3 regions of the Inquilinus sp. YAF38 genome follow, and region 3 is predicted to be linked to each of the others. Evidence: riboswitches for the same ligand, from Rfam matches in the RefSeq annotation. Region 3 holds a riboswitch; each other region holds the start of a gene.
What was found. A riboswitch is a leader RNA that binds a small molecule or an ion and turns the genes downstream of it on or off. The one in region 3 is predicted to bind S-adenosylmethionine.
Positions count from the first base shown of each region.

Region 1: linked by a shared signal. The riboswitch ahead of AB4Z01_RS26580 (hypothetical protein) and the one ahead of metA (homoserine O-acetyltransferase MetA) in region 3 are both predicted to bind S-adenosylmethionine.
Region 2: linked by a shared signal. The riboswitch ahead of metZ (O-succinylhomoserine sulfhydrylase) and the one ahead of metA (homoserine O-acetyltransferase MetA) in region 3 are both predicted to bind S-adenosylmethionine.

Region 1 is NZ_JBFRCU010000074.1:20,704-30,889, forward strand. Features, by position in the region: gene phaC (class I poly(R)-hydroxyalkanoic acid synthase) at 1-709, shown strand, start outside; gene AB4Z01_RS26580 (hypothetical protein) at 836-1,111, opposite strand; SAM-I-IV-variant riboswitch at 1,156-1,265, opposite strand; gene coaA (type I pantothenate kinase) at 1,370-2,329, shown strand; gene AB4Z01_RS26590 (phosphotransferase family protein) at 2,332-3,093, shown strand; gene AB4Z01_RS26595 (cold-shock protein) at 3,307-3,516, shown strand; gene AB4Z01_RS26600 (hypothetical protein) at 3,622-3,819, shown strand; gene AB4Z01_RS26605 (hypothetical protein) at 3,845-4,075, shown strand; gene AB4Z01_RS26610 (transporter substrate-binding domain-containing protein) at 4,116-4,889, opposite strand; gene AB4Z01_RS26615 (DUF6065 family protein) at 4,938-5,717, shown strand; gene AB4Z01_RS26620 (tetratricopeptide repeat protein) at 5,893-7,263, opposite strand; gene AB4Z01_RS26625 (hypothetical protein) at 7,298-7,501, opposite strand; gene AB4Z01_RS26630 (lysophospholipid acyltransferase family protein) at 7,624-8,739, shown strand; gene AB4Z01_RS26635 (gamma carbonic anhydrase family protein) at 8,743-9,294, opposite strand; gene argC (N-acetyl-gamma-glutamyl-phosphate reductase) at 9,300-10,186, opposite strand, start outside.
Region 2 is NZ_JBFRCU010000022.1:46,542-56,727, reverse strand. Features, by position in the region: gene AB4Z01_RS12625 (efflux RND transporter periplasmic adaptor subunit) at 163-1,332, shown strand; gene AB4Z01_RS12620 (efflux RND transporter permease subunit) at 1,337-4,519, shown strand; gene AB4Z01_RS12615 (SH3 domain-containing protein) at 4,764-5,168, opposite strand; gene metZ (O-succinylhomoserine sulfhydrylase) at 5,275-6,483, opposite strand; SAM riboswitch at 6,527-6,603, opposite strand; gene AB4Z01_RS12605 (GNAT family N-acetyltransferase) at 6,675-7,148, opposite strand; gene AB4Z01_RS12600 (ABC transporter permease) at 7,151-8,017, opposite strand; gene AB4Z01_RS12595 (ABC transporter permease) at 8,014-8,964, opposite strand; gene AB4Z01_RS12590 (ABC transporter substrate-binding protein) at 9,122-10,186, opposite strand, start outside.
Region 3 is NZ_JBFRCU010000050.1:40,793-50,978, forward strand. Features, by position in the region: gene AB4Z01_RS21450 (Nramp family divalent metal transporter) at 1-667, shown strand, start outside; gene AB4Z01_RS21455 (arylamine N-acetyltransferase family protein) at 654-1,478, opposite strand; gene cysE (serine O-acetyltransferase) at 1,531-2,388, opposite strand; gene AB4Z01_RS21465 (2-hydroxyacid dehydrogenase) at 2,680-3,612, shown strand; gene AB4Z01_RS21470 (C40 family peptidase) at 3,737-4,603, opposite strand; gene AB4Z01_RS21475 (MarR family winged helix-turn-helix transcriptional regulator) at 4,600-4,956, opposite strand; gene AB4Z01_RS21480 (leucyl aminopeptidase family protein) at 4,997-6,382, opposite strand; gene AB4Z01_RS21485 (glutathione S-transferase family protein) at 6,474-7,109, shown strand; gene metA (homoserine O-acetyltransferase MetA) at 7,319-8,239, opposite strand; SAM-I-IV-variant riboswitch at 8,280-8,385, opposite strand; gene AB4Z01_RS21495 (TAXI family TRAP transporter solute-binding subunit) at 8,459-9,511, opposite strand; gene AB4Z01_RS21500 (MFS transporter) at 9,523-10,186, opposite strand, start outside.

The sequences.
Region 1 (10,186 bases), on a different contig from region 3:
CACGCTGACCGACTTCACCGATCCGGGCGAGCTCGGCATCTTCGTCGACGAGGAGCAGCTGCGGACGATCGAGACGAAGATGTCCGGCAAGGGCTATCTCGAAGGCTCGGCGATGGCCACGACCTTCAACCTGCTGCGCGCCAACGACTTGATCTGGTCCTTCGTCGTCAGCAACTACCTGCTGGGCAAGGACCCCTTCCCCTTCGACCTTTTGTACTGGAACAGCGACGCGACCCGGATGCCGGCCGCGATGCACAGCTTCTACCTGCGCAACATGTATCAGGAGAACCGGCTGGCGCAGCCCGGCGGCATCACCCTGGCCGGGGTGCCGATCGACCTGACCACGGTGAAGACCCCGACCTTCATGCTGTCGACACGCGACGACCACATCGCGCCCTGGGCCTCGACCTATGCCGGGACCCAGCTGTTCGGCGGGCCGGTGCGCTTCTGCCTCAGCGCCTCGGGCCACATCGCCGGGGTGGTCAACCCGCCGGCGGCGAAGAAGTACTGCCACTGGGTCAACACGCGTACGCCGAAGACCCCGGAGGCTTGGCTCCAAGCCGCCGAGCAGGTCGAGGGCTCGTGGTGGCCGGAATGGCAGAAATGGGTCGCCCGCCACACCGGCGGCCAAGTCCCGGCCCGCCAGCCGGGCGACGGCGGGTTGTCCCCGATCGAGGACGCCCCCGGGCGCTACGTGCGGGCGACATAGGGCTCCAAACCGCTCTCTCTTAACTGTCATTGCCGGGCTTGACCCGGCAATCCAGAGGATGTCGAGACCTTCTGGATGCCCGGGTCAAGCCCGGGCATGACAAGGAGGGAGGGGGCCGGCTCCGCCTCAAGCCGCCAGCTCATCCACCGCCGCATAAGCCCGCCGCAGCTCGGCCAGGCGATCGCCTTCCAGCACCCGGTCGAGATGGATCTCGGGCCGCAGCGTGGCGGTGACGACGACGCGGTAGAGATGGGTCCACGGCCCGGCGCCGCGATGCACCACGGCGTACAGGATCTCGCGCCGCTGCGGGTCGCGCGAGTGGGGACAAAGGCGGTCGTCGAGCCGCTCGACGGTGTCGCCGGGATGGGCCAGCGGGATCGCCGCGGACTGGTATGCAGACATGAAAAACCCTCCATCGCGGTTGCGAGGAGGGCTGACGCGCGGCTTTCGACCCGTTTGGTTGCCGGTCCGGCCGCATCGCCCCTCTTGCGAGAGGCCACCACCTTGCCCGGGAGGCAGGTTGGCGTGGGCGTCAGCCCAGCTCTGGATGCGAGGCCGGGTTTAGCGCGGGCCGCGGCGCGGCGCAAGAGGGATAGAGTGCCCTTGCCTCCGCCCCCCGGATCGTCCGACCCTGGGCCGTCCTCCAGCGGCGAGCCAGCGATGTCCGATCCCTCCCGGCCGGTGCCTGATCTCTTCGCGGCGCGGCCGAACGCCTATGATCGCTTCACCCGGGCCGAATGGGCGGCGCTGCGGGCCTCGACGCCGATGGCGCTGTCCGAGGCCGAGTTGGCCGAGCTGCGCGGGCTGAACGAGCCGGTGTCGCCGGCCGATGTCGCCGACATCCTGCTGCCGCTGTCCCGCCTGCTGAACCTGCACGTCGCCGCCGCCCGCCGGCTGGACGGGGTGCAGGACGCCTTCCTCGGCCGGCCCGGCCCGCCCCCGCCCTACATCATCGGCATCGCCGGCAGCGTCGCCGTCGGCAAGAGCACCTTCGCCCGGCTGCTGCGCCTGCTGCTGTCGCGCTGGCCCGACCATCCGCGGGTCGAGCTGGTGACCACCGACGGCTTCCTGTGGCCGAAGTCGGTGCTGGAGGAGCGTGGGCTGATGCGCCGCAAGGGTTTCCCCGAGAGCTACGATCTGCGCCGCATGATCGGCTTCCTGGCCGCGGTGAAATCGGGCGGGCCGGAGGTCGAGGCGCCCGTCTATTCCCACCTCGCCTACGACATCCTGCCCGGCGCGAAGCAGGTGGTCCGCCGGCCGGACATCCTGGTCTTCGAGGGGCTTAACGTGCTGCAGGCCCCGGCCGGGGCGTCGGTCGTCACCTCCGACTTCTTCGATTTCTCGGTCTATGTCGACGCCGAGGAGGAGGACATCGCCCGCTGGTTCGTCGAGCGCCGCCTGCTGCTGCAGCGCACCGCGTTCCGGGACCCTTCCTCCTACTTCCATCACCAGCGCGACCTGCCGGAGGCCGAGGCCCGCCGCGCCGCCCGGGAGATCTGGGACCAGATCAACGGGGTGAACCTGCGCGAGAACATCCTGCCGACCCGGCAGCGCGCCCGGTTGGTGCTGCACAAGTCCGCCGATCATTCGGTCGACGCCGTCGCCCTGCGCCGGATGTAGCCATGGACCTGCGCCTCGGACCGCTGATCGGATCGGGCAAGGAGGCCGAGGTCTTCGACGCCGGCGATCGGGTGGTCAAGCTGTACCGGGCGACGGTGGCTGCGCCGAAGCTGGCGGCGCTGCACGAGGCGTCGGTGCTGGCCCTGGTCGAATCCCACGGGCTGCCGGTGCCGTCGGTCCGCGGCGTCGGGCAGGCCGACGGCCGCTGGGGCATCGCGATGACCCGGGCCGAAGGCCCGCCCCTCGCCGAAGCCATCCTCCGCGGGCCTGGCGAGGCCGTGGCCGGGCTGGAGCGGATGGTCCGGCTGCACCGGGAGATCCACGGCCGCCCGGCCACGCATCTCGCCGGCCTGAAGCCACGGCTGGCGGCGAATATCGGCCGTGCGGCCGGGATGCTGGGCCGGACCCTCGCGCGCCGGCTGCTGGACACCCTCGCCGGTCTGCCGGATGGCGACCGGCTATGCCATGGCGATTTCCATCCCTGGAACATCCTGGGCCCGCCCGGCCGCGAGGTGGTGGTCGACTGGCCCAACGCCTGCGCCGGCGATCCGGCGGCCGACGCCTGCCGCTCCTATGTGCTGATCCATCCCGCCGCGCCGGCGCTGGCCGCAGCCTATGTCGACGCGTATGCTGCCGCCGCGGGCGAGGGCCGGGACCAGATCCTGGCGTGGCTGCCCGTGGTCGCGGCCGCCCGCCTGGTGGAGGGTGTGCCGGACGAAATCAAGGCGCTGATGGCGATGGCTAGGTCGGAATCACCGCCCTGACCCCCGGCCGAATCCGCGGCAAACGGCGGGTTTCCGGCCGATTTCGTCGTCGAACTTGCCAATTCGCGCATCCTCCCCCATGTTTAGAGGGTCATTCTGGTTCGGACGGCCGGCCTGCCATGCCCTTGCGGCCGCGGATCCCTCGCCTTCCCCCGTTACCGTCTGATGCGTCGTGCGAGTTCGTGCGGCGCGACCCTTAGTTGGAGGAAAGCGATGCCGATCGGCACCGTCAAGTGGTTCAACAGCACCAAAGGCTTCGGCTTCATTCAGCCGGAGAGCGGCGGCCCGGACGTGTTCGTCCACATCTCGGCCGTTGAGCGCGCCGGCCTGCGTGGCCTGAACGAAGGCCAGCAGATTTCCTACGAGGAGCAGCGCGACCCGAAGCGCGGCAAGACCTCGGCGGAGAATCTGAAGGCCGTCTGAGCCTTCGAGCTGCAGAGCGGAACAGGAGCGCCCGCTCGTCGGGCGCTCCTTTTCTTGTGACAGACCTGCGATACTGCGGAAGCGTCGCGCCAGAGGGAGGCGGTCATGCCGTTCAAGCCGAACTACAATCAGCAGCGCAGCGAGCGCAACCGCGCCAAGGAGCAGAAGAAGCAGGAGAAGCTGCAGAAGCGCGAGGAGGAGAGCGCCCGCCGCAAGGCCGGGCTGGATGGCGACGCGCCCCAGGATGGCGACATGCCCCAGGACGGCGACACGCCCCAGGACGACCAGACCGAGTCGTCCTGACCCGAACCGTCACCGGAGTGCCACCATGGCCCGGAGCAAGAAACAATCCAATGACAGCACCTTCGTGCTGTTCAACGTCGTCTACCAGGACGGCACGCTGAGCTCGAACCGCAAGGTACCGCGCGCCGAAGCCGATGGGCTGGACGGCGAGGCCCCCGTGCGTGCGTTCATCGAGGCCCAGGACCGCAAGATCGCCGAGATGTCCGGCAATCCCCGCGGTCCGATCAAGACCATGACCCGCCTGCGCGGCCAATAGCCGACCGGCGCGGCGGCCCGAGAGCCGCCGCCTCTCCACCTCATCCCATCCACGTCGCGCTGAATTTTGCGTGGCTGCCGTCATTCAGGCGCAGATTCAGCCACTGGTCGACGAAGGCCTTGAACACCACGTCGCCGCGCGGCAGCAGATAGGCCTTCTCGGCGAAGGTGAAGGGCTGGTCCGGATGCACGGCGCACAGGCCGGGGCGCAGCTTCTGCTGCAGCCGGGTCTCGCTGGCATCGGTGATCATCACATCGGCCCGGCCGGCCAGGATCTCATCGAAGATCTTGGTGTTGTCCGGGAAGATGGTGATCTCCGCCGATTTGATTCTCTCGCGCACGAAGGCCTCGTTGGTGCCCCCTGGTGGCTCGATCACCCTGACGCCGGGCTGGTCGATCTGCTCCACCGTCTGGAATTTGTCGATAGTCTCGCACCGGGTGATCGGCGTCTTGCCGTCGACATCGATCGGGATGCTGAAGAAGGCTTGCTTCTGACGCGGCAAGCTCACGCTGATGCCGCCCATCGCCATGTCGCAGGCGCCGCCGGTGAAATCCGCCATCAGCGTCTTCCAGCTGGTCTTGACGAACTCCACCTTCACCCCGAGCGCGGCGGCCAGATCCTTGGCCATGTCGATGTCGATGCCCTCATACTCGCCCTTGGCCGGGTCGAGATAGGTGAAGGGCTTGTAGTCGCCGGTGGTGCAGACCTTCAGCACTCCGGCCTTGGCCACGGCGTCGAGCGTGTCGACGCGATCCGCCGCGGCCGCGGCGGCAGGCAGAACGAGCAGCAGAGCGGCGGCGGCAAGCAGGCGCATGATTCCTCCCGGATCTGATTCGGCTGGGATCTTAGTCGGACGAATGGGATGCCACCAACAGCCTCGTCCGCGCGGCCGGTCGCGGCTACCATCGCCGCCATGAAGCTGATCGCCTACACCATCGGCGGGACCCATCTGGAGATCCGGCCGGCCCCGGCCACGCGCGACTGGATGTCGGCGACGCCGGAAGGCTTCGCCTATCGCTGCCTGCCGCTGAACATCGCCAACGCCCATGGCTGGGAGATCCTGTGCCCGGCCCCGATCCGGGCCTGGTGGGATGGCGGCACGGCTCCGGAATCGGTGCGGGTCGAGGCGTCCGAAGACGGTGCTGCACCGGCGGTCGGGCATTTCGGCAGCGGCATCCTGACCTTCCATGTGCCGCTGCTGCTGCGCACCGAGCCGGGCTGCAACCTCTGGGTCTCCGGCCCGACCAACGCGCCGAAGGACGGCATCGCGCCGCTGACCGGGGTGGTCGAGACCGACTGGTCGCCCTATGGCTTCACCATGAACTGGCGCTTCACCCGGCCGAACCACCTGGTCGAGTTCGCCGCCGGCGAGCCCTTCTGCCTGTTCTTCCCGCTGGCGCGCGACGCGGTCGAGGCGGTCGAGCCGGAGGTCCGGCCGCTGTCCGACGACCCGGCGCTGGAGGCGCGCTACTGGGCCTTCCACCAGGGCCGCACCGATTTCCTGGCCGACCTGCCGGTGCCCGGCACCGACGCCAATGAGGCGAAGTGGCAGAAAGGCTATTACCGCGGCCTGGACACGGACGGCACCCCGGCGGCGCAACACCAGATCAAGCTGCGGCTGAAGCCGTTCAAGGAGGGGTGAACCTCAGATAGAGACAGGTCAGCCTTTTTGCGTTGCCTCTCCCGCCTGGCGGGAGAGGTCGGGCGTCCGCAGGACGACCGGGTGAGGGCTGGCCCGGGGCTCGACAAAGAACCCTCACCCGGAGACGCTTCGCGTCTCCGACCTCTCCCGCAAGCGGGAGAGGCAACGCGCATAGCTAAGCGCCAGCCCTCGTCTCCGCCGCCATCGCCCCCGCCTCGTCCCCCGCCAGCCGCAGCGCACGCGCCGTGAGGCGCCAGTTGAACGGGCTGCCGGGCTTGGCCTCGGTGCGTTCCGCCGCCAGCCCCCGCGCCAGCTCGGCCTGACCGCCGCGCAGCGCCGCCTCAACCAAAGTGAGGGCCAGCACGTCGCGCTGGGCGTGGCTGCCGCCGAAGCGGTGCGCCACCGCCCGCACCGGCGCCAGCAGCTCGACCGCCGCGGCATAGTCGCCGGCACCGAAGGCGCGCAGCGCCTGGCACACCGGCAACCCGACCGCGGCCGTCATCGCCGCATTGGTGCCGCCCGCCGCCGCGCTTCGGGCCTGCGCCGCCAGCAGCCGGTCGGCATCGGCGTCGCGGCCGGTGGAGACGAAGGCCATCATCGCGTGCATGTCGTTGAAGGCGTAATAGCCGTCCTCGGCCATCGGCGCCCAGGTCTCGGCCAGCTCGGCCCAGCGGCCGCCGGCGTCGACTCCGCGCAGATGCAGCCGCCACAGCAGCGCCGTGGCATCCAGCGTCTCCAGCGCCACCGGCGAGGGCTGCGGCCGGATCGCCTCGTCATACAGCCGCAGCACCGTCGCGGTCTCGCCGAGGTCGAGATGGTACAGCGCCAGGTGCCACCAGTTGTGGAAGGCGAACATGTTGTCCGGCGCCCAGTCGCCGGTGCGGCCGGTCAGCCAGTCGACGCCCTCGGGCAGCCGGCCCTGCATCTCCATGACATGGGCCACGGCGTGGATCGCCCAGGGATCGCGCGGCTGCAGCGCCACGGCGCGGCGGCCGGTCGCCTCGGCGGCGCGGTAGTCGCCGGTCTCCTCCAGCCCGAAGGCGTGCATGCCGAGGATGTAGCCGTAGCCCGGCACCGATTCGTCCCAGCCCGGCAGCGCCCGGGCGATGCGGTCGCGCAGCAGCTGGGTGTGGCCGAGATAGAAGTCGCCGAGATGGGCGGCCTGCAGCGCCAGCCCGTCGCGCGGCCAAGCCTCCGCCACCCGGCCCCAGGCGTCGACCGCGCCGGCGAAATCGCCGTCCAGCCAGGCCCGCAGCGCCGCGATGTGGCCGCGCTCGCGCTCATTGGCGCCGGCCGCCAGCGCCTCCGCCGCGTCGACGCTCTGGCGCAGCGGCGCCTCGGCCGCCTTCTCGGTCGCCAGCGCCATCAGCGTGCCGCGCAGGCAATGGCCCATGACGAAGCCCGGATCCTCGGCCAGCGCGGCCTCGATCTCCGCCAGTGGGTCGCGGAAATAGCTGTGCAGCCGGTCGGCCGCCGCCTCGTAGCGGTCGAGCGCGGCACGGCTGGTGGTCGAGACCGGAATGCCCCGGCTGTCGGTAAGACCCATGACCCGATCCTCTCATGCTCTGGATCAGGATAGCCTAGCCTGCCTGCCCCGCGCTGCTTGTAACCTGCGTTACCCCCGAAATGGCGAAGCCCCCGTCCGGGCGGCGGGGGCTTCGGTGCTTGTCCTTGCGGCTGTAGAGCTTGCCGGACGGGACGATCTTGTGGCCGAGCCGGCGGGCGATCAGCGCATGCGGATCGCGCCGCTTCGGCCCGGCCTTCGGTGGCACGGGCGTCTTCATCTGCCTCTCCTTTCGGGCTGGGCCGCCGTGATATGGCGCTTTGCCGGTCCAGCGCAAGGCCGCGATGCCGTCTGTCAGGAAATGTACGGAAACGCGAAACAACTGGCACCGGACAGGTGTTCATGCGACGAGTAAGCTCGTCACGAACGCCGCCGCGGACCGCTCGAGAACCGGGCCCCAGCAAAACCGAGGCACTCATCACGCGTACGAACGATTCTCCGGACTCCACCCGATCCAGCTGGTCGGCGCGGATCCGGCGCATCCGCAAGCACTATCGGCGCCACGGCCGCCGCCACCTCGCCACGGTCACGCAGGCACTGCCCCTCTATGCCCTGTATGGGGTGATGCGGGCGCTGCCGCTCGACCTCGCCTCCGCCCTCGGCGGCTGGGTCGGCCGCACCCTCGGGCCGCGCCTCGGCGCCTCGCGCCGGGCCGACGCCAATCTGCGCCTGGTGATGCCGGAGCTGTCGGCCGCCGAGCGCGGGCGCGTGATCCGCGGCATGTGGGACAATCTGGGCCGGGTGATCGCCGAGTTCCCGCATCTCGGCCAGCTGCGGCGCAGCGAGGCCCGCCGCCCCCGGCGCATCAAGGTCGAAGGGATCGAGCATTTCCTGGCCGCCCGCGACGGCGGCCGCGGCGTGGTCATGGCTATCGGCCATTTCGGCAATTGGGAGGTCGGGGCTGCCGTTGCCGCCAATCACGGCGTGCCCTTCACCGCCATCGCCCGGCCGCCGAAGAACCCGCTGGTCGGCCGGCTGCTGCACCGCATCCGCAGCTCCGTCGGCACCATCATGCTGGAAAAGCGGATGGAGGGATCGGACGCCAAGCGCGCCCTGTCGGTGCTGCGCGCCGGCGGCGTGCTCGGGATGATGGTCGACCAGCGCTACAATGGCGGGCTGAAGGTGCCGTTCATGGGCCACGACGCCATGACCTCGCCCGGCGCCGTGGCCATGGCCTACCATCTCGACTGCGCCGTGATCCCGGTCAGGATCGAGCGGCTGGCGGGCGCCCGCTACCGCGCGGTGTTCGAGCCACCGCTGGCGATGCCGCGCAGCGGCGACCGCAAGGCCGATATCGAGGCGGCGACGATCGCGCTGAACGAGGTGGTCGAGGGCTGGGTCCGCGCCCGGCCCGAGCAGTGGCTGTGGCTGCACAAGCGCTGGATGATGCCTCGCCCGCGCAAGCTGAGGCAACGCGTGCGAGCCTACAAGGCCAGCCTGGCGGCGCTCAAGGACTGAGGGCTACAGCGCCGACCCGGAATCCAGCACCACATTGGCGCGGTATTCGACGCCGAGCGCGACATAGCCCTCCGCCAGCTTGCGGTGGTGCTCGTGCTCCTCGTCGGTCAGGGCGCGCACGAACCGCGCCGGGCCGCCGGCCCAGAGCTGGCCGGCCGGCACCCGCTTGCCGGGAGTCAGCAGCGCCCCGGCCGCGACCATGGCACGGCTCTCGACCACCGCCCGGTCCATGACGCAGGCCTTCATGCCGACGAAGCTGCGGTTCTCCAGCGTGCAGGCATGGATCAGCGCCATATGGCCGATGGTGACGTCGTCGCCGATATGAGTCGGGCCGTCGGCCGAGGCGACATGGATCACCGTGCCGTCCTGGATGTTGCTGCGGGCGCCGATCCGGATCGGCTGCATGTCGCCGCGGATGACGCAGCCGAACCAGACGCTGGTGCCCGGCCCGATCTCGACATCGCCGATCACCACGGCGCCGGGCGCGATGAAGGCGTCCGGCGCGATCCGCGGCTGCTTGTTGCGATAGGGCAGAATCACCGCACCTGCGGCCATGGGGCTCAGGCCGCCTGCGACCGTGCCGGAAGCAGCCCGGCAGTCGGCGCCAGCCCCAGCGCCAGGTTCATGTTCTGCACCGCGGCACCCGACGCGCCCTTGCCGAGATTGTCGAGCTGCGCCACCAGCAGCGCCTGCGGTTCCTTGGCGTTGGCGAAGACGAACAGCCGCAGCTGGTTGGTGCCGTTCAGCGCCTCGGGCTCCAGCTCCGCCAGCGCCTCGGCATCGGCCAAGGGCGCGACCGAGACGAAGGCCTGGCCCTGGTAATGCTCGGCCAGCGCCGCATGCAGGTCGGCGGCCGAGGGCCGCTTCGGCAGCGCCCACAGCTGCAGCGGCAGCGACACCAGCATGCCCTGGGCGAAAGTCCCGACCGAGGGCACGAAGATCGGCGCATGGTTGAGGCCGGACCAGCGCTGCAGCTCCGGCACATGCTTGTGCGCCAGCTTCAGCCCATAGAGGTAGAAGGGCGGGCCCTTCTTCTCGACCTCGTAGCGGGCGATCAGGCTCTTGCCGCCGCCGGTGTAGCCGCTGACCGCGTTGACGGTCGCCGGGTGGTCCGCCGGCACCAGGCCGCGGTCGATCAGCGGCCGCAGCAGGGCGATGCCGCCGGTCGGGTAGCAGCCGGGGTTGGAGATGCGCTTGGACTTCGCCACCGCCTCGGCCTGGCCGGGCGCAAGCTCGGGGAAGCCGTAGGTCCAGCCCTCCGCGGTGCGATAGGCGGTCGAGGCGTCGATCACCCGCACATCGGGGTTCTCGACCATCGCCACCGCCTCGCGCGCGGCGTCGTCGGGCAGGCACAGGATCGCGGCGTCGACCGAGTTCAGCAGCCGCCGGCGCGCCGCCGGATCCTTGCGCTCGGCATCGGCCAGGCTGACGATTTCGACATCGGCGC
Region 2 (10,186 bases), on a different contig from region 3:
TGCTTGCTCAACCCGCGGTCGGTCTCACTGTTCCGCTCGCGCAATATCTGCAAGATGCTTTCCCGACAGCAAAACAATGATACCGTGCACGGGATTGGGCGCCTGCGGCGCAACAGAGCATAAACACATATTCTGATCAAAGCCGAAGGAGACGGGCCCATCATGACGGGATCCTGGATTGCGCGCCGACATCGCGCCCCCGCCATCGCCTTCGGCCTTCTCCTCCTCGCCGGCTGCAACGAATCCTCCGAGAAGCAGGCCCAGGCGCCGCAGATGCCGCCGCCGGCCGTCGGCGTCGTCACCGCCGCCAAGCGGCCGGTGGCCGCGGGCGTCACCTTCGTCGGCCGGGTCCAGGCGGTGAACAAGGTGGACCTGGTGGCCCGGGTCGAGGGCTTCCTGCAGCAGCGCAACTACACCGAAGGCCAGGAGGTGAAGGCCGGCCAGCAGCTGTTCGTGCTGGAGAAGGACACCTACCAGGCCGCGGTCGACCAGGCCCAGGCCAACCTGGCCAGCGCCCAGGCCACCGCCGACAACGCCAAGCTGCAGACCGACCGGGCCCGCGAGCTGATCAAGAACCAGAACGTCTCGCAGGCGACGCTGGACGACCGCATCGCGACGGAGAAATCGGCGGTGGCATCGGTGCAGCAGAACCAGGCGGCGCTGGAGCAGGCGCAGATCAATTTCGGCTACACCGACATCAAGGCGCCGTTCGACGGGCGCGTCGGCATTTCGGCCTACAGCGTCGGCGCGCTGGTGGGGCCGAGCACCGGGACGCTGGCCACCATCGTCAGCCAGGACCCGATCTACGTCGTCTTCCCGGTCAGCGACCGCTTCATCCAGGACGTGCAGCAGGCCAGCGGGTCCGGCAGGGTCGAGCCGCAGGACGTGGTGGTGAAGCTGACCCTGGCCAACGGGTCGGAATACCCGCAGACCGGCAAGATCGACTTCACCGACGTCAAGGTCGACCAGAACACCGACACGCTGATGGTGCGGGCGGTGTTCCAGAACCCGAACCGGATCCTGACCGACGGGCAGTACGCCCGGGTGACGGCGGAGCGGAAAGACCCGGTCGAGGCGCTGGTCATCCCGCAGCGCGCGATCCTGACCGACCAGACCGGCAGCTATGTGCTGGTGGTCGGCGAGGGTAACAAGGCGGCCGCCAAGCACATCACCACCGGCCCCAACCAGGGCGCCGACGTGGTGGTGCAGCAGGGGCTGAACGACGGCGACGTCGTCATCGTCGACGGCGTGCAGAAGGTGCGGCCGGGCCAGGAGGTCAACCCCGCCCCTGCGGCAGCCGACGCAACGCCGGCCAAGCCGGCGGGGAAGTGACCCGATGCTGTCCTCGATCTTCGTCGATCGCCCGCGCTTCGCGATCGTCATCGCGATCGTCATCACCCTGGCCGGGCTGATCGCGATCCGCAGCATCCCGATCGCGCAGTTCCCCGACATCGTGCCGCCGCAGGTGTCGGTCAGCGGCGCCTATCCCGGCGCCAGCGCCGCGGTGGTCGAATCGACCGTGGCGCAGCCGATCGAGGCCCAGGTCAACGGCGTCGACAACATGCTGTACATGTCGTCGACCAGCGGCAGCGACGGCTCGTACTCGCTGACCATCAGCTTCGCCGTCGGCACCGACCCGGACATCAACACCGTCAACGTCCAGAACCGCGTCGCCCTGGCCGAGCCGAAGCTGCCGAGCGAGGTGACGGCCCAGGGACTGACGGTGAAAAAGCAGTCCTCGGCGATCCTGCAGCTGGTCACCCTGTATTCGCCGGACAAGAGCCAGGACGCGCTGTTCCTGAACAACTACGCGATCATCAACGTGGTCGATTCGCTGGCCCGCGTCAGCGGCGTCGGCCAGGCGTCGCTGTTCGGCACCCTGAACTACGCGATGCGGATCTGGTACAGCACCGATCAGTTGACCAGCTTCGGCCTGACCCCGAACGACATCGTCACCGCGGTGCAGGGCCAGAACGTGCAGGCCGCCGTCGGCCGCCTGGGCGCCCAGCCGATGCCGGACAACCAGCAGATCCAGGTGACGCTGCAGACCCTGGGCCGGCTGACCGACGTCAAGCAGTTCGAGGACATCATCCTGCGCGCCAACCCGGACGGGTCGGTGGTGCGGCTGAAGGACGTGGCGCGGCTGGAGCTGAACGCCCAGTCCTACGACACCACCGCCCGGCTGAACGGCGCGCCGGCCGCGGTGATCGGCATCTACCAGTCGCCCGGCTCCAACGCCGTCTCGGCGGCCGAGGGCGTGCGGGCGGAGATGGAGCGGCTGAAAGAGCGGTTCCCCGCCGGCGTCGACTACCGGATCACCTACGACACCACCGTCTTCGTCACCGAGACCATCGGCGAGGTGATCAAGACCCTGCTGGAAGCCTTCGTGCTGGTCGCGATCGTGGTGTTCGTGTTCCTCGGCAACCTGCGCGCCACGCTGATCCCGATCATCGCGGTGCCGGTGTCGCTGGTCGGCACCTTCGCGGTGCTGCTGGCCTTCGGCTTCTCCGCCAACACCATCTCGATGTTCGCGATGATCCTGGCGATCGGCATCGTCGTCGACGACGCCATCGTCGTGGTCGAGAACGTCGAGCGGGTGATGGCCGAGACCGGGCTGCCGGCCAAGGAGGCGACCAAGCTGGCGATGCGCGAGATCACCGCGCCGATCATCGCCATCACCCTGGTACTGCTGTCGGTGTTCGTGCCGGTCGGCTTCATCCCCGGCATCACCGGCGAGCTGTACTCGCAATTCGCCGTTACCGTGTCGGTGGCGATGCTGATCTCGGCCCTGAACGCGCTGACGCTGAGCCCGGCCCTGTGCGGCGTGTTCCTGAAGCCGCACCGGCCCGGCCACCGCCCGGGGCTGTACGGCCGGGTCATGGGCCGGGTGTCCGGCGGCATCGACAAGGTGCGCGACGGCTATGCCTGGATCGTTGCCCGGCTGGTGCGGATGGCGGTGCTGTCGATCGCGCTGATCGCGGCCTTCGGCGGCCTGGCCTGGCTGCTCAACAGCGCCACCCCGACCGGCTTCCTGCCGGACGAGGACCAGGGCCTGTTCTTCGTCGAGATGAAGCTGCCGGCCGCCGCCGCGATCAGCCGCACCACCCAGGTGACCGAGCAGGTCGAGGCGCTGGTCAGGGACATCCCCGGCGTTGCCGACATCACCGGCGTGGTCGGCCGCAGCTTCATCGACGGCCTGGCCGAGCCGAACGCCGCCTTCCTGGTGGTGGCGCTGAAGCCGTTCGACGAGCGGGTCAAGGAAGGGATCACGGTGTTCAACGTGATCCGCCAGGTGGCGATCCGCACCGCAGGCGTCCGCGACGCGCTGATCATCCCCCTGAACCTGCCGCCGATCATCGGCCTGGGCACCGCCGGCGGCTTCCAGTACCAGCTCGAGGATCTCGAGGGCAAAAGCCCGAACGAGCTGGCGGCGGTGGCGCAGGGGCTGGTGGTGGCCGCCAACCAGACGCCGGGCCTGGCCCAGGTCTTCACCTCCTACAACGCCAACACGCCGCAGATCTTCCTGAACCTGGACCGCGAGAAGGCGCAGAATCTCGGCGTCGGCGTCAGCGCCATCTTCAACGCGCTGCAGGCGACGCTGGGCGGCTTCTACATCAACGACTTCAACCTGTTCGGCCGCACCTGGCAGGTGATCGCCCAGGGCGAGGCCAACGACCGCCGCACGGTCGACGACATCTACCGGATCTATGTCCGCTCCTCGACCGGCCAGATGGTGCCGATGCGGTCACTGGTCGACGCGCAGCAGCAGCTCGGGCCGCTGTTCATCACCCGCTACAACAACTATCGGGCGGTGAACATCCTGGGCAGCGCCGCGCCGGGCTTCAGCTCGGGCGAATCGCTGGCGGCGATGACCAAGGCATCGGCCGCCACCCTGCCGGCCGGCTACGGCTTCGAATGGACCGGCACCGCGCTGCAGGAGCTGGAGGCGGCCGGCCAGACCGGCTTCATCCTCGGCCTCGCCGTGCTGTTCGCCTATCTGTTCCTGGTGGCGCTGTACGAGAGCTGGTCGATCCCGATCGGCGTGCTGCTGTCGGTCATCGTCGGCATCGTCGGCGGCATGGCGGCGCTTTGGATCGCCGGCCTGTCGAACGACGTCTACGCCCAGATCGGCATCGTCGTGCTGATCGCGCTGGCCAGCAAGAACGGCATCCTGATCGTCGAATTCGCCAAAGCCAAGCGCGAGGAGGGGTCGTCGATCGCCGAGGCCGCGATCGAGGGCGCCCGGCTGCGCTTCCGGCCGGTGATGATGACCAGCTTCGCCTTCATTCTGGGCCTGGTGCCGCTGGTGACGGCGGCGGGCGCGGCCGCGGCCAGCCGGCGCGGTGTCGGCACCTCGGTGTTCGGCGGCATGATCGCGGCCTCGGCGATCGGCATCTTCCTGATCCCGATGTTGTACGTCACCCTGCAGCATGTCCGCGAATGGGTGCATGAGAAGCTGCTGGGCGGCTCGATCGCGCCGAAGCCGCGGGCCGAGGCGCCAAGCACGCCGGCCGAATGAAACAGGGCGGCTCCTGCGGGAGCCGCCCTTTCACTTTGGCTGCCAGAACGCAACTACTTCGGCTCAAGCACACCGATTGCCTCTCCCGCCTGGCGGGAGAGGTCGGGCGTCGGCAGGACGACCGGGTGAGGGCTGGCCCGGGCCTCGACAAAGAGCCCTCACCCGGAGCCGCTCCGCGTCTCCGACCTCTCCCGTAAACGGGAGAGGCAACAACTCCGCAGGACGACCGGACTTCCGATCCGGCTTAATGCGCCCAGCGGCCGCGGTCGTGGTACCAGGGCCGGCCGCGATAATAGTTGTCCCAGTAGGGGCCGGCGTCGAACCGGATCACCGGCACGCCGATCACCGGCGCGGCCTCGACGATGACCCGGCGGCGATGCTGCACATCCGCCGCCAGGAAGCGGCCATTCGCCCAGCCGCGGTCGGGGCCGACGCCGATGTCGCACCAGGCCCAGCCATCGACGCAGCCGAAGATCTGCACCGGCACGCCCGGCCGCAGCCGCGCCACCGTCGGGTAGTCGGCGCCCGGACCGGCGCGCAGCCGGGCCGGGGCGGTGGTGTAGCCCGGCGCGGCATCGGCGGCCGTCGCCGTCAGGGCCGTCAGCGCCAGCCCGGCCATCGCGGCCAAGGCGAGCTTCCATCTCATCATGCGAACTCCAGGGATCGAGATCCCCCTTCGTCCGCCTCAACGCGGCAGAGCCGGAATCCGGTCGCCGGATGAGCGGGGCGCGGCGCCGTGCCTCACCCCCATACCGTCAGCCGGCGTGCTTCGCCGCGTCCAAGGCACGGGACAGGTCGCGCTCCAGGTCCTCGATGCCCTCGAGGCCGATCGACAGCCGCACCAGCCCGTCGGTGATGCCCATGGCGGCGCGGTCCGCCGCCTCCATCGCCCGGTGGGTGGTGGTGGTCGGGTGGGTGGCGAGCGACTTGGTGTCGCCGAGATTGTTCGAGATATCGACCAGCTGCAGCGCGTCGAGAAAGGCGAAGGCCGCCGCCTTGCTGCCGAGGTCCAGGGAGACCAGCGTCCCGCCGTTCTTCATCTGGCGCTTCGCCAGTTCGTGATGCGGATGGCTTTCCAGCCAAGGGTAGCGCACCGAACGGGCGGCCGGATGCGCCTCGACCAGCCGGGCCAGGCGGTGGGCGCTGGCGACCTGGCGCTCGACCCGCAGCCCGAGCGTCTCCAGCCCCTTCACCAGCACCCAGGCGTTGAACGGCGACAGCGCCGGGCCGGTGTGCCGGTAATAGGGCAGGAAGTCGTCGGTCAGGAACTTCTTGTCGGCGAGGACCGCGCCGCCCAGCACCCGGCCCTGGCCGTCGATGTGCTTGGTGGCGGAGTAGATCACCACATCGGCGCCGAGCTCGAGCGGCTTCTGTCCCAGCGGGGTGGCAAAGACGTTGTCGATGAACACCTTGGCGCCGGCGGCATGGGCGATCTTCGCCACCGCGGCGACGTCGACCAGATCGAGCGTCGGGTTGGCCGGCGTCTCCAGGAACACCGCCCGGGTGTTCGGCCGCATCGCCGCCTCCCAGGCCGCGAGGTCGGCGCCGTCGACGAAGGTGGTGGTGATGCCGTAGCGCGGCAGGATGACGTTGAGGATGAAGAAGCAGGAGCCGAACAGCGCCCGGCTGGCCACGACATGGTCGCCGCCGCGCAGATGGCAGAACAGGGCGGTGAACACCCCCGACATGCCGCTGGCGGTGACGTGACAGCCCTCCGCCCCTTCCAGCAGGGCCAGGCGCGTCTCCAGCACCTCCAGCGTCGGGTTGCCGTAGCGGGAATAGACGAAGCCGGGATCGTCGCCGGTGAAGCGCGCCTCGGCCGCAGCCGCGCTGTCATAGACGAAGCCCGAGGTCAGGAAGATCGCCTCGGAGGTCTCGCCATAGGGCGTTCGTCGCGTGCCGCCGCGGACCAGCACGGTCTCGGGGCCGAATTCGTCTTCGCTGGGGGCTTCGTATCGATCCATCTCGACCTCCTCCTCGACCCGACCGGGAGGCGGTGCGTGCGGGACCTGCGCGCAACCGACCTTTTAGCGGAGTTTAACGTGGCCGCAAGCCGGTCGGCTCAAATCACCACGGGGCCGCCCGGGAGGACGACGGCCCCAAGACTTATCGGCAAAACGACGATCGGGCAATGCGTTTCCGGCAACGCTGCCCGTCATCCCTCGGCCAGGGCGTAGAGCACGAAGGGCATCTCGATGCCCTCATACAGCCTGCGGTAGGAGCGGCAGAGGCGGAAGCCGCGGGCCTCGTAGAAGCCGCGGGCGAGCCGGTTGTGGGCGAAGCTCTCCAGCGTCCGGCACCCGCGCGCCACGGCGTCGGCCAGGAGGACGGTGCCGGCCGACCGGCCCTGCGCCGCCGGGTCGACGAACAGCATGTCGAGATGCGACCCGGTCATCAGCGAGAAGCCGAGCGGCGTGCCCTTGGTGTCGACCGCGATACGCAGGTCGGGCAGCCGGGCGGCGAAGCGGCGGGCGAAATCCTCCGGCCGCTTGCGGTCCAGGATCGCGGCCGGGAGGATGTGCTCGAAGGCGGCGCGGGTGCTGCGCCAGGCGACCTGCGCCACGGCCGGCAGGTCCGCCGCCGCCGGCGGCCGGACCGTCACCGCCGCCATCGTCCTGATGTCACCCATCGTCAACTGCCCCGCAGCCTGGGATCGAGCGCGTCGCGCAACCCGTCGCCCAGCAGGTTGAAGCCGAAAGACGCCAACAGGATGGCAAGGCCGGAGAAGATCGAATCCCAGGGCGACAGCAGCAGGTAGCTCCGCGCCTCGGCCAGCATGCGGCCGAGCGACGGCGTCGGCGGCTGGGTGCCGAGGCCCAGGAAGGACAGCGAGGCCTCGACCAGGATCGCGGTGGACAGGGCCAGGCTGGCCTGCACCAGGATGACGCTGGCCAGGTTGGGCAGCACGTGGCGCCACAGCACCCGCCCCTCCCCCGCCCCGATGGCGCGGGCGCCGAGCACGTACTGGCTGCCGGCCACCACCAGGGCCGGCCCGCGCAAGAGGCGGGCGAAGACCGGGATGTAGACCACGCCGATCGCCAGCGCCGTGGTGGTCGCCCCCGGCCCCAGCACGGCGACGATGCCGATCGCCAGCAGGATGATCGGGAAGGCGAACAGGATGTCCATCAGCCGCATGCCGGCGCGGTCGAGCCAGCCGCCACGCAAGGCCGCGGCCACGCCCAGGGTGCCGCCGACCAGCAGCGCCAGCAGCACCGCGCTGGCCGAGGCGGCGAGCGAGGCGCGGTAGCCGTAGAGGATGCGCGACAGCACGTCCCGCCCGAACTGGTCGGTGCCGAGCCAGGCCGCGGCGCTGGGTGGCTTCATCCGCCGGATCACATGCTGGGCCAGCGGGTCGTCCGGCGCGAGCCAGGGCGCCAGCAGCGCCGCCCCGACCTGCAGCAGCACCAGCGCCCCGCCGATCCAGACCAGCGGGTGCCGCGGCGCCGGGATGCGGCGGCGCGACGGCGGCGCCAGGGTTTCCGGGAGGGGTGCCGTCATCGCAGGCCGATCCGCGGGTCGAGCGCGGCGTAAAGCATGTCGGTGACGAAGTTCACGACCACGAATCCGGCGGTGACCAGCAGGATCGCCGCCTGGATCAGCGGGTAGTTGCGCTCCGCGATCGCGCCCAGCATCAGCCGGCCGAGGCCCGGCAGGGCGAAGACCTGCTCGACCACGATGGCGCCGCCGAACAGATAGCCGGCGGAGATGCCGAGCGCGGTGACGAAGGGGATCATGGCGTTGCGGAAGGCGTGGTCGAACACCACCGCCCGCTCACTGACCCCCTTGGCCCGGGCGGTGCGGATGTAGTCCTGCCCCAGCGCGTCGAGCATGGCCGAGCGGACGATGCGCGACAGCGACGCCAGCACCGGCACGGCCAGGGCGATGGTCGGCAGCAGCATGCGCTGCAGGTTGCCGACCGGGTCGTCGGCCAGCGCCACGAAGCCGATCGCCGGGAAGGCCGGGAACACGCCGTGGAACAGGTAGATCAGCAGGGCCCCGAGCCAGAAGGACGGCACGGTGACGCCGGCGATGGTGACCACCCGCACCAGGTAGTCGCGGGCGGAGTTGCGGAAATACGCCATCAGGCAGCCGGCCGGCACCGCCAGCGCCACCGAGACGGCCAGCGCCAGCAGCGTGACCTCGATGGTGACGCCGATCCGGGCCGTGATCTCCTCCAGGACCGGCCGGCCGGTCCACAGGCTGGTGCCGAGATCGCCGGTCAGCAGGCCGCCGAGCCAGGCGAGATACTGGGTCACCAGCGGCTGGTCGAGGCCGAGGCGCTGGCGCAGCGCCTCGATCCGGTCCGGCGTCACCTCGCTGTTGGCGCCGAGCATGATCTGCACCGCGTCGCCCGGGATCAGCCGGATCATCAGGAAGGCGACGACCGAGACTCCGAACAGCACCACCAGCAGGTCGAGCAGCCGCCCGGTCAGGAAACGGGCCATGGCGCCTCACCAGGACGATGGCAGGGCATTTTTTCCCTGTCATTGCCGGGCTTGACCCGGCAATCCAGGGGCCACAGAGAGCCGCTCCAGCCGCCCCTGGATCCTCGGGTCAAGCCCGAGGATGACAGGAAAGAGACGGGAGCAGCGCCGTGCATCCTCACTTCTCCAGCGCCGTCTGCCGCAGCGAGCGGGTGGAGCGGTTGCCGGTGATTTCGTAGCCGGTGACGCCGTCGCGCACCGCGGTGAACAGCTGGCCGAAGGCCAGATGCGCGATCGGTCCGTCGCAGGCCAGGCGCTTCTGCAGGTCGGCGTAGATCGCCTTGCGCTTGGCCGGGTCCAGCGTCGTCCGCCCCTCATCCAGCAGCTTGTCGACCTCGGCATCGGAGTACTTGAACACGTTGGTCGAGCCGCCGGTGCGGAAGGTGCGGAACAGGTAGCCGTCCGGGTCGGCGACGCCGCCGTTGATCGAGGCGAAGAGCTGGAAGTTGGAGTTGCGCCAGTCCTGGATGAAGGTGCCCTGCTCCTGCACGTTCAGCGCCACCTCGAAGCCGGCGGCGTTGAGCTGGGCCTGCACCACCTGGGAGACGTCGACCACCAGCTGGTTCGAGCCCAGCACCTTCAGCTCCGCCTTCAGCGGCAGGGTGACGCCGGCCTCGGCCAGCAGCGCCTTCGCCTTCTCCGGATCGGCGGCGTAGCAGGGAAAGTCCGAGACCGGCAGCGCCCAGTCTTTCAGCGCGGGCGACAACGGCCCGCCGGGCTGCCCCTTGCCGAAATAGGCGGCCTCGACGATCTGCGACCGGTCGATCGCGGTGTTCAGCGCCTCGCGCACCTTCGGGTTGTCGAAGGGCGGCTTCGACACGTTCATGCCGACCAGCGTGTAGGACAGGTCGGTCGTCTCCAGCAGGGTGACGCCGGGCGTGCCCTGCAGCGTCGCCGCCGTGGCCGGGTCGACATTCGGCAGCAGCTGATAGGTGCCGCCGGACAGGCCGACCTGCCGGGTCGAGGCCTCCGGCACGATGTTGATCTTGACCGCGTCGAGCTTCGGCAGCCCGGGCTCCCAATAGCCGTCCACCTTCGCCAGCAGCAGATAGGTGTCGGGCACCCATTCCTTCAGCGTGAACGGGCCGGTGCCGTCGGTCTTGCGCTGCAGGTCGATGCCGCCGGTCGCGGCTGCGGCCGGCACGATCGAGATCTGCGGCAGGTTGGCGAGGAAGGGGGCCGA
Region 3 (10,186 bases):
CATCATCGGCGCGACGGTGATGCCGCATAACCTGTACCTGCACTCCTCGATCGTGCAGACCCGGGCCTATGACCGGACCGAGACCGGCAAGCGCGAGGCGATCCGCTACGCCACCATCGATTCGACCGTGGCGCTGATGTTCGCCCTGTTCATCAACGCCGCGATCCTGATCCTGGCCGCCGCCGCCTTCCACACCACCGGCCGGACCGAGGTGGCCGAGATCCAGGACGCCTACCAGTTGCTGGCACCGGCGCTGGGCGTCGGCATCGCCAGCACCCTGTTCGCCGTGGCGCTGCTGGCCTCCGGCCAGAACTCGACCCTGACCGCCACCCTGGCCGGGCAGATCGTGATGGAGGGCTTCCTCTCGATCCGGCTGAGACCCTGGCTGCGGCGGCTGATCACCCGCGGCATCGCCATCGTGCCAACGGTGATCGTCACCGCGATGTATGGCGAGAGTGGCACCGCCCATCTGCTGGTGCTGAGCCAGGTGGTGCTGAGCCTGCAGCTGCCCTTCGCCGTGGTGCCGCTGGTCGCCTTCACCAGCGACCGGGCCAAGATGGGCCGCTTCGCCAACCCGGCCTGGCTGAAATGGACCGCCTGGCTGGTCTCGGCGATCATCATCGTGCTCAACGTCAAGCTGCTGTTCGACTGGGTCACCGGGGCGTAGCCGGCCGGAGCAGTCGCTCCAGGGCTTGGTCGAGCCCGTCCGGCAGGGCCAGGCCGAACACCTCGGCCAGCACCGATTTCACCTCGGCGGCGTTCGCGAGGGTCCGCCGTTCGATGCCGCCGTCCAGCCGGTGCACGGCGTAGTCGGTATTGCGCAGGGCGTGGCGGCTGCCTGGCTGCGGCCGGGCGACGATCAGGCCGGTGACGAAATGCGAGCCGGGATGGGTGGCGAGGTACCAGTTGGCCGCCTCGTAATCGACCGGCCACTGCTCCTGCAGGTCGAAGCGGTACAGCGACTTCCACTCCTCGCCGACCTTGGTTTGAAGCTTGAGGTCGCGGTCGACGGGCAGCAGCCGGAAGGGCTCGTGCGGCGTCGGCTGCCCGATGCCGAGCTCGAGGCGCAGCACGCCGGTCAGGGTCTGGCCGCCGAAGCCGACATCGACGATCCGTGGCCCGTCATCGAGCACGACCCGCAGCAGCATATGGCTGCGCGGGCTGACATGGTCCTCCGGGTGGCCCCACAGCACCCGTGCGGCAAGGGCGGTCACCCGGAAGCCGATGGCCAGCAGCGCCAGGCGCAGCAGCAGGTTCTGCTCGAAGCAGTAGCCGCCGCGGCCGCCCTGCACCAGCTTGCGCTGCAGCGAAGCGGGATCGAGCAGCGGCGTACGGCCGAGGAACGGGTCGAGATTCTCGAACGGGATGGTGCAGGCGTGGCGGAAGACCAGCGCCTGCAGCGTCGCCAGATCCGGCGCCACCGGCCGGTCATGGCCGATCCGGCGCAGATAGGCGTCGAGATCGAAGCTGTCGGTCATAGCGGCTCCCCCACAGCAGCAGCCTGCGGAGGAGGAGCCTAACCCGACGCGGTCAGATCACGAAGTCGATGCCGGGCGGCACCGGGATCGAGTGGTCCATGGTGAGGGCAGGGAGTGGCTCCGAACACGAGCCGATGATGCGGGCGGGGACGCCCACCGCGGTCCGGTGCGGCGGCACGGAGGCCAGCACCACGCTGCCGGCACCGATCTTGGCGCCCTCGCCGATCTCGATGTTGCCGAGGATCTTGGCGCCGGCGCCGATCAGCACGCCGTCGCGAACCTTGGGATGGCGGTCGCCGCTTTCCTTGCCGGTGCCGCCGAGGGTGACGCCGTGCAGGATCGAGACGTCGTTGCCGACCACCGCGGTCTCGCCGATGACGACGCCGGTGCCGTGGTCGATCAGCAGCCCCCAGCCGATCCGGGCGGCGGGGTGGATGTCGACCGCGAGGCTCTCCGATACCCGGCTCTGCAGGAAGCTGGCGAGGGCGTGGCGCCCCTGGCCGAGCAGCCAGTGGCCGACCCGGTGCCATTGCAGCGCGTGGAAGCCCTTGAAGAACAGGAACGGCGTCAGGTGGTTGCGTGCCGCCGGGTCGCGGTCCTTGATGGCGTCGAGGTCGAGCACCGCGTGGCCGGCGATGGTCGGGTCGGCGCGCATCGCCTCGGACGCCAACGCCAGCAGCCGGTCATGGCAGGCGGTGTCGCATTCCAGCTTGGTGGCCAGCAGGCGGGCGAGCGCGTCGCTGAAATCCGCGGCGCCGAGCACGATGCGTTCGACGACCGGGGCCAGGATCGGCTCCTGCCGCGCCAGGACGGTGGCGGAATCGCGCATCAGCGCGAAGACCTCGGCGTTCCGGTCGAACACGATCGGGCCGGCAATTTCGGCCTTCCGCGCCAGGGCGGTGTCGGGCATGACCTCTTCCCCTTTGCCGGGCCGGGCGGCGGGGAGCTGCGCCCGGCAACAATGACCATCGAAATGAGATAGGACTTCCCCGGCGGCTTGTCATCAGCGGAGATGAATTCTTTAGTACTACATGAATCTTGTGATTAGATTTTTATTTCAACATGCAATTGTGTTTATAACCACGAGCTGCAGCGATCTGGGGTCCATATGTGTAGAGCGCCAGCGCCTAGCTTGGGCTGGCAATGGCGGGTCGGGATCTCGTACGGTCGCTCTGAATGCTGATCCCGGAGAACCACCAGAATGCCCGTCGCCGTCTTCGCCTCGGCCACCGATGATCCCGCCCAGTGGCTGCCGGCGCTGCGCACCGCGATGCCGGCGCTGGAGGTCCGGGTCTGGCCCGAGATCGGCGACCCGGCCGAGATCGACTATGCCATCGTCTGGAAGCCGCCGGCCGGGATGCTGGCGGGGCTGCCCAACCTCAAGGTGATCTATTCGCTCGGCGCCGGCATCGACGCCATGCTGCGCGACCCGACCCTGCCGGCCGACGTGCCGCTGGTGCGCATGGTCGATCTCAGCCTGACCGAGGGCATGGTCGAGTTCGTGGCCGAGCAGGTGCTGGCGATCCACCGCCAGGCCCGGACCTACCGCGCCCAGCGGGCGGCGGGGGTGTGGCGGCAGCACGACCAGCGGCTGGCGCGCGACGTCACGGTCGGCATTCTCGGCCTCGGCACGCTGGGCGGCGCCGTGGCGCGGGCACTGATGGCGCTGAACTTCCGGGTGGCGGGCTGGAGCCGGACGCCGAAGGCGGTCGAGGGCGTGGAAGGCTTTGCCGGCGCGGCCCGGCTCGACGCCTTCCTGGCGCAATCCGAGATCCTGGTCTGCCTGCTGCCGCTGACGGCGGAGACCGAGAACATTCTCGATCGCCGGCTGTTCGCCGCCCTGCCGCGCGGCGCCTGGGTGATCAATGCCGGGCGCGGCCATCACCTGGTCGATGCCGACTTGGTGGCGGCGCTCGATTCCGGCCATCTCGCCGGCGCGGTGCTGGACGTGTTCCGGACCGAGCCGCTGCCGCCCGACCACCCGTTCTGGACCCATCCGAAGGTGGTGCTGACGCCGCATGTCGCCGCCAACAACAACGCGACCTACGCGACCCTGCGCCTGGCGGAGCAGATCGCCCGCTTCGAGCGCGGTGAGCCGATGGAGGATGTGGTCGACCGGTCGCGGGGGTATTAGCCCCTCACACGTCGTCATTCCCGCGAAAGCGGGAATCTCTATCCGGTTGAGACGTGACGAGATCCCCGCTTTCGCGGGGATGACGAAACGGGGTTTTGGCTTCGAGAAGCCGCAGACGGCGGACCTACCGCTCGAACCGCCGCACCGCGGTGATGCCCTTGCCGTCCGCCGCCTGGGACCGGGCCGTGACCTCGCGCACCGGGTCGAGGGAGACGCAGGCGGCGCGGACATTGGCGTGGATCAGGGTCTCGCCGTCGACCATCAGCCCGACATGGCCGGGGAAATAGACCAGGTCGCCGCGCTGCAGCCCGGCGCCCTCATCGGTCCCGACCAGCGTCGCGGCGGTCTGCGCCTGGCGGTAGGTGTCGCGCTCGATGGCGTGGCCGGCGGCGGCACAGGCGAGCTGGGCCAGGCCGGAGCAGTCGATGCCGAGGCTGGAGCGGCCGCCCCAGAGATAGGGCACGCCGAGGAAGCGCTGCGCCGTCGCCACCACGTCGGGCTCGGCGGCGTCGAGCGGCCCCAGCGCCACCTCCGGCAGCCAGCCGCCGGGTTCCCCGGCCTCGCGGATCCGGGCATAGCCCTTCGCCGTCTCGATCACCTCGACCGGGCTGCGGAAGCTCAGAGCGCGGACCGGCGGCAGCTTGAAGTCGGGGCCCGGGTAGAGGAAGGCGCGGAAGGCCCGCACCCGGTGGGTCGGCGCGGCGATCCGGTCGGACAGGCCGGCCGCCTCGACATAACCGACATAGCCGTCCGCCATGAGCTGGCCCCAGGCCCAGCCGTCCTTGACCTCATAGACCGTGATGGTCTCGCCATGCAGCATCTCGGTCGCCTGGCCGCGCGATGCGTCGGGCGCCGAGCGCATCGGCACGATGCCGCGGACTGCCTGGTGCAGCGTGCCGGCGGCGTAGCGCTCCGCCGCATGAACGCCGCGCAGGCTCATCGCCGCGAGGTCCGGCCGCCACGGCACCAGCTTGCGGTCCAGCTCGGTCACGCCGCGACGCCGATCATGCTGGCCGCCTGGCGCACCAGATCGGCGAAGCCGTCGAGATAGGACTGCCCGGCCTCGGTCCGCTCGATCAGCACGTTGCGCCGGTCGGCCGTGTCGACGGTGCGGCGGGTCAGGCCGAGCTCGCCCAGACGATCGAGCGCCCGGGTCACCGCCGGCTTCGAGATGTGCAGGGTCGAGGACAGGCCGCGCACCGTGTGCGGCGCCGGGGTCAGATAGATGGTGAGCAGGAGCGCGATCTGCCGCGACGACAGGTCCGGCGCCTCGCGCCGGACCGCCGCGGTCAGGGCGTGGCGCCACAACTCCAGCGCCTGCAGCGAGGTCAGGGCGACGGTCATGCCGCTCCCGTCCCCGGCGACGGCGATACGGTCGATCGAATCAGCGCCGGCCTCCAAACCGCTCCTCCAGCAGGGCGTAGACCGCCCGCATCGTCATCGCCTCGCCGCCCTTCGGCCGGCCCGGGCGGTCGGCGGCGTTCCAGGCATAGAGGTCGATATGCACCCAGGGCACGCCCGGGGCGACGAAACGCTCCAGGAACAGGGCCGCGGTGATGGCCCCGCCGAAGCGCGTGTCGGGTGCGTTGTTGATGTCGGCGATGCCGGATTTCAGCAGCCGGTTGTAGGGCTGCCACAGCGGCAGGCGCCACAGCGGGTCCTCGACCCGGCGCGAGGCAGCGGCCAGTGCGTCGGCGGTGGCGTCGTCATTCGAGAACATCGCCGGCACATCGGTGCCGAGCGCGACCCGGGCGGCGCCGGTCAAGGTGGCGAAGTCGACGATGATCTCCGGCTTCTCCGACGACGCCTCCTCCAGCGCGTCGCACAGCACCAGCCGGCCCTCGGCGTCGGTGTTGCCGATCTCGACCGTCAGCCCCTTGCGGCTGCGATAGACGTCCATCGGCCGGAAGGCGTCGCCGGACACCGCGTTCTCGACCGCCGGCACCAGCACGCGCAGCCGCACCGGCAGCTGCGCCATCATCACCATGCGGGCGACGCCGAGGGCATGGGCAGCGCCGCCCATGTCCTTCTTCATCAGCAGCATGTTGCCGGAATCCTTGAGGTCGAGTCCGCCCGAATCGAAGACGACGCCCTTGCCGACCAGCGTCACCTTCGGCGCCGACGGGTCGCCCCAGGTGATGTCGATCAGCCGCGGCGCCCGGCTGGCGGCGCGGCCGACGGCGTGGATCATCGGGTAGTTGCGGGTCAGCAGCTCGTCGCCGGTGATGACGCTGAAACGGGCGCCGAATTCCTTCGCCAGCGCCTCGGCCGCCGCGGCCAGCTCGGCCGGGCCGAGGTCGTTGGCCGGGGTGTTGACCAGGTCGCGCACCAGCGTGGTGGCGCTGGCCGCGCGCTCGACCGCGGCGCGGTCGGCGGCCTGCGGCCAGACCAGCTTGGCCGACACCCGCTCCGGCCCCTTGTAGCGCCCGTAATGGTAGCCGCCGAGCGCCCAGCCATAGGCGGCGGTGGTGGCGGTCGCCGGCTCGGCCGAATCATCCAGCGTGTAGGTGCCCGCCGGCAGCCCGGTCGGCAGCCCGGCGAAGGCCCAGGGGTCGGAGGCGGAGTCGACTCCGACCAGGATCGCGTCGACCCGCCCGCCTTCGCCCGGCAGCGCCAGGGTGCGGCCCGATTCCGCGGCGAAGCCGTTGGCCTCGGCCCAGGCCCGCCGCGCCGGCGTCGCGACGGCGCGCCAGCCATCCAGCGCGGCCTTGCTGAGCGGGATCAGAGAGACGGTCTCTCCCTCGGCGGCATCGACCAGATTCGGCAGCACGGCGCAGGCCTTCTTGCGTTCGGGAACTCGGGGCGGCACACCATGCTCCAGCCCGTTTCCCTTGCCAACCCCTCAGCCCGAGCGGACCGTCATGCGCCTCATCATCGGCAACAAGCGCTACTCCTCCTGGTCGCTGCGGCCTTGGCTGGCCCTGGCGCATCATGAGATCGCCTTCGAGGAGATCCTGATCCCGCTCTACCGCGACGGGTCGAAGGAGGCGATCCTCAGCCATTCGCCGAGCGGCAAGGTGCCGGCCCTGATCGACGACGGGACGACGGTCTGGGACAGCCTGGCGATCCTGGAATATCTGGCGGAGCGCTTCCCGGATCTCGCTTTGTGGCCGAGCGACCCGGCCCGCCGGGCGCTGGCCCGATCGATCTCGGCGGAGATGCACAGCGGCTTCACCGGCCTGCGCAACGAGCTGCCGATGGACCTGGCGCCATCCGATCCCGGCCAGGCCCGCAGCGATGCGGCCGAGGCCGACATCGCCCGCGTCACCGCGATCTGGCGGCAGTGCCGCGAGGCGGCCGGGGCCGAGGGGCCGTTCCTGTTCGGCGCCTTCAGCGCGGCCGACTGCATGTACGCCCCGGTCGTCATCCGCTTCGACCGCTACCGCGTGCCGCTCGACCCGGCCTGCCGGGCCTATGCCGACGCGGTCCTGGCCCTGCCGGCGATGCGACGCTGGGTCGAGGCTGGACTGGCCGAGCCCTGGGTGCTCACCTTTTAGAGCGTCTTTGTAGTGCCTCTCCCGCCTGGCGGGAGAGGTCGGGCTCGCGCAGCGAGACCGGGTGAGGGTTGGCCCAGGCCTCGACAAAGAGCCCTCACCCGGAGCCGCTTCGCGTCTCCGACCTCTCCCGTAAACGGGAGAGGCAAAATCAGCTCCTTCGTGCGATAGGCTGATCGATCCGGCCCAAATCAACCCGCTCCAACCCCCGGCTAACCCCGCCCGATGTCGCCGACGTCGTAAGGCGTGGTCTGGTAGATCTGGTTGATCCAGTTGCCGAACAGCAGATGGGCGTGGCTGCGCCACCGGTTCTGCGGCCGGCGCTCGGGGTCGTTGCCCGGGAAATAGTCGTGCGGCAGGGCGATCGCCTTGCCGGCGGCGACGTCGCGGAAATACTCGTCGCCGAGCGTGTCAGTGTCGTATTCGACATGGTTGAACATGTGCAGCGACCGGCGGCTGGCATCTTCCAGCAGGCACAGCCCGGCCTCGTCCGACTCCATCAGCACCTTCATGCCGCTGGCGGCCGGGATGTCCTCGCGCCGGTTCTCGGTCCAGCGCGACACCGGGATGGTGAAATCGTCGGAGAAGCCGCGCAGATAGGGCGAGGCCGCCTCGATGATGCGATGGCGGTACACGCCGAACTTCTTCTCGGGCAGCGCGTGCTTGGGCACGCCGTGGAAATGATGCGCGGCGGCCTGGGCGCCCCAGCAGATGTTGAAGCAGCCATGGACGTTGGTCTGCGTCCAGTCGAAGACCCGGCGCAGCTCGTCCCAATAGGTCACCTGCTCGAACGGCATCGTCTCGACCGGCGCGCCGGTGACGATGAAGCCGTCGAACTTCTCGGCCCGGACGTCCTGCCAGTCACGATAGAAGGACAAGATGTGGTCGCTGGGCGTGTTGCGCGGCACATGGTTGGTCATCTTGACCAGCGTCAGCTCGACCTGCAGCGGCGAGGCGCCGAGCAGCCGGGCGAACTGGGTCTCGGTCTTGACCTTGTTCGGCATCAGGTTCAGCAGGCCGATCCGCATCGGCCGGATGTCCTGCCGCACGGCCTGCGCCTCGAGCATCACCATGACCCCTTCCGCCTCGAGGACGGAGCGGGCGGGCAGGTCGTTCGGAATCTTGATCGGCATTCGGCTCTGTTCCGCGTGTCGTGAGCAGGACCGATTGTGGATGGACCCGTTTGGTTGTCGGTTCGACCACATCCCCCCTCTCGGGGGCGCCACCTTGCTCGGGAAGCAGGTTGGCGTCGGGCAATGCCCAACTCCTGATGTGCCGCCAGTTCTACGGGGTCCGCCCGCAGATTTCAACTGGATGAATGCGCGGCGTCGTCCGGCCCGCCGGGCCTCGGCTCAGGGCGTGGCCCGGGCCGGCAGGCTCAGCACCGCATGCTCGGCATAATAGCGGGCGGCGCCGGGATGCAGCGGCACGCCGAGGCCGCGCGCGGCGCCGTCGATCGAGATCTCCTTGCCGCGCGGATGGCCCGCGGCCAGCAGGTCCAGGGTCGATTTCTGCCACAGGGCACGGGCGATCTCGTAGACCGTGGCCTCCTCGATCCGCTCCGCCACCAGCCAGATCGCCCCGACCGACAGGGCCGGCACCTCCACGGCGACGCCGTCATAGAGCCCGGCGGGGATCGGCTCCTGGGCGAAGAACGGCACCTTGGCGATCAGCGCCTCGGCCTCCGGCCCGGTGATCGGCAGCAGCCGGATCGGCCGCCGCCGCGCCAGGTCGGCGATCACCCCGAGCGGCGGGCCGCCGGTCATCACCATGGCGTCGAGCCCGCCTTCGGCCAGCAGGTCGGCCGAAGGCTCCGGCCGCTCATAGACCTCGGTCACATCCGTCTGCTTGAGGCCGTAGGCGGCCAGGATCAGGCGGATGTCGTAGATCGTGCCGGAGCCTTCGGCGCCGACCGAGACGCGCTTGCCCTTGAGGTCGGCGACCGACTGCACCGGGCTGTCCGCCGGCACCACAATATGGACGAATTCGGAGAACAGATGGGCGATGGCGCGCAGGCCGATCACCGGCGGCTCACCGGCGAACGGCCCCTCGCCGGCATAGGCGGCGAAAGCGACGTCGGCCTGGGCCAGGCCGGAATCGAACTCGCCATTCTGGATTCGGCGGATATTGTCGATCGAGCCGGCGCTGGCCTGGGCGACCGCGATCAGGCCGGAGACGCCGCAGCTGCCGCCGGCACTGCCACACGGCGGCAGGCCCGGGGGCCCGGAGATGGCGCCGGCGATGATGCCACCGATCGGGAAATAGGTGCCGCCGGTGGTGCCGGTGCCGATGCGGAAGAACAGCGGGTCCTGCGCCCGCGCCGGCAGCACCTCGCCGAACCCCGCCGCGGCCATCCCGGCGGCGGGAAGCACCGTGGTCAGCAGGCGGCGGCGGGTGAGCGGCATGGCGGTTCCCTTCAGGCGGCGTCGCGCATGGTCGGCGGCGTCTCGTCCGGCGCGCGCGGATCGAGCTCGGCCGCCACCGCCGTGGTGGTCGGCGCCACCGAGACGAAGCTGCCCTGCTCCTCGTTCGGCTTCGCCGCGCGCCGGGTCATGCGGTAGACGGTGAACAGCGCCAGCAGCGCCGCGACCGACCCAGTCCAGACGAACAGCCCATCCGGGCCCAGCAGCTGCATCACCTGCGACGCCACGATCGGCCCGAAGATCGCGCCCGTGCCGTAGCACAGCAGCAGGCCGGCGGCGGCCGGCACCAGCTGCTCCGGCGTCATGAAGTCGTTGGCGTGGCTGAGGCTGAGCGGATAGATGGTGTAGGATAGCCCGCCGAAGGCCGCGAGCAGCACCAGCAGCAGTGTCATCGAGCTGCCGCCGAACAGCGCCAGAGCTGCGCTGATCAGGGCCAGAGAGATGGTGATGCCGAGGAACACCTGGCGCCGATCGAAGCGGTCGGACAGCCGGCCGACCGGGTATTGCAGCAGGAAGCCGGCGAAGATCGCCGTCATCATGAAGCTGGCGATCCAGTTCGGCGCGGGGTCGATGGTGCGGGCATAGACCGGCCCCATGCCGGAGAAGGCGGCGCTGATCAGCCCGACCGAGACGCAGCCGGCGACGCCGAGCGGCGAG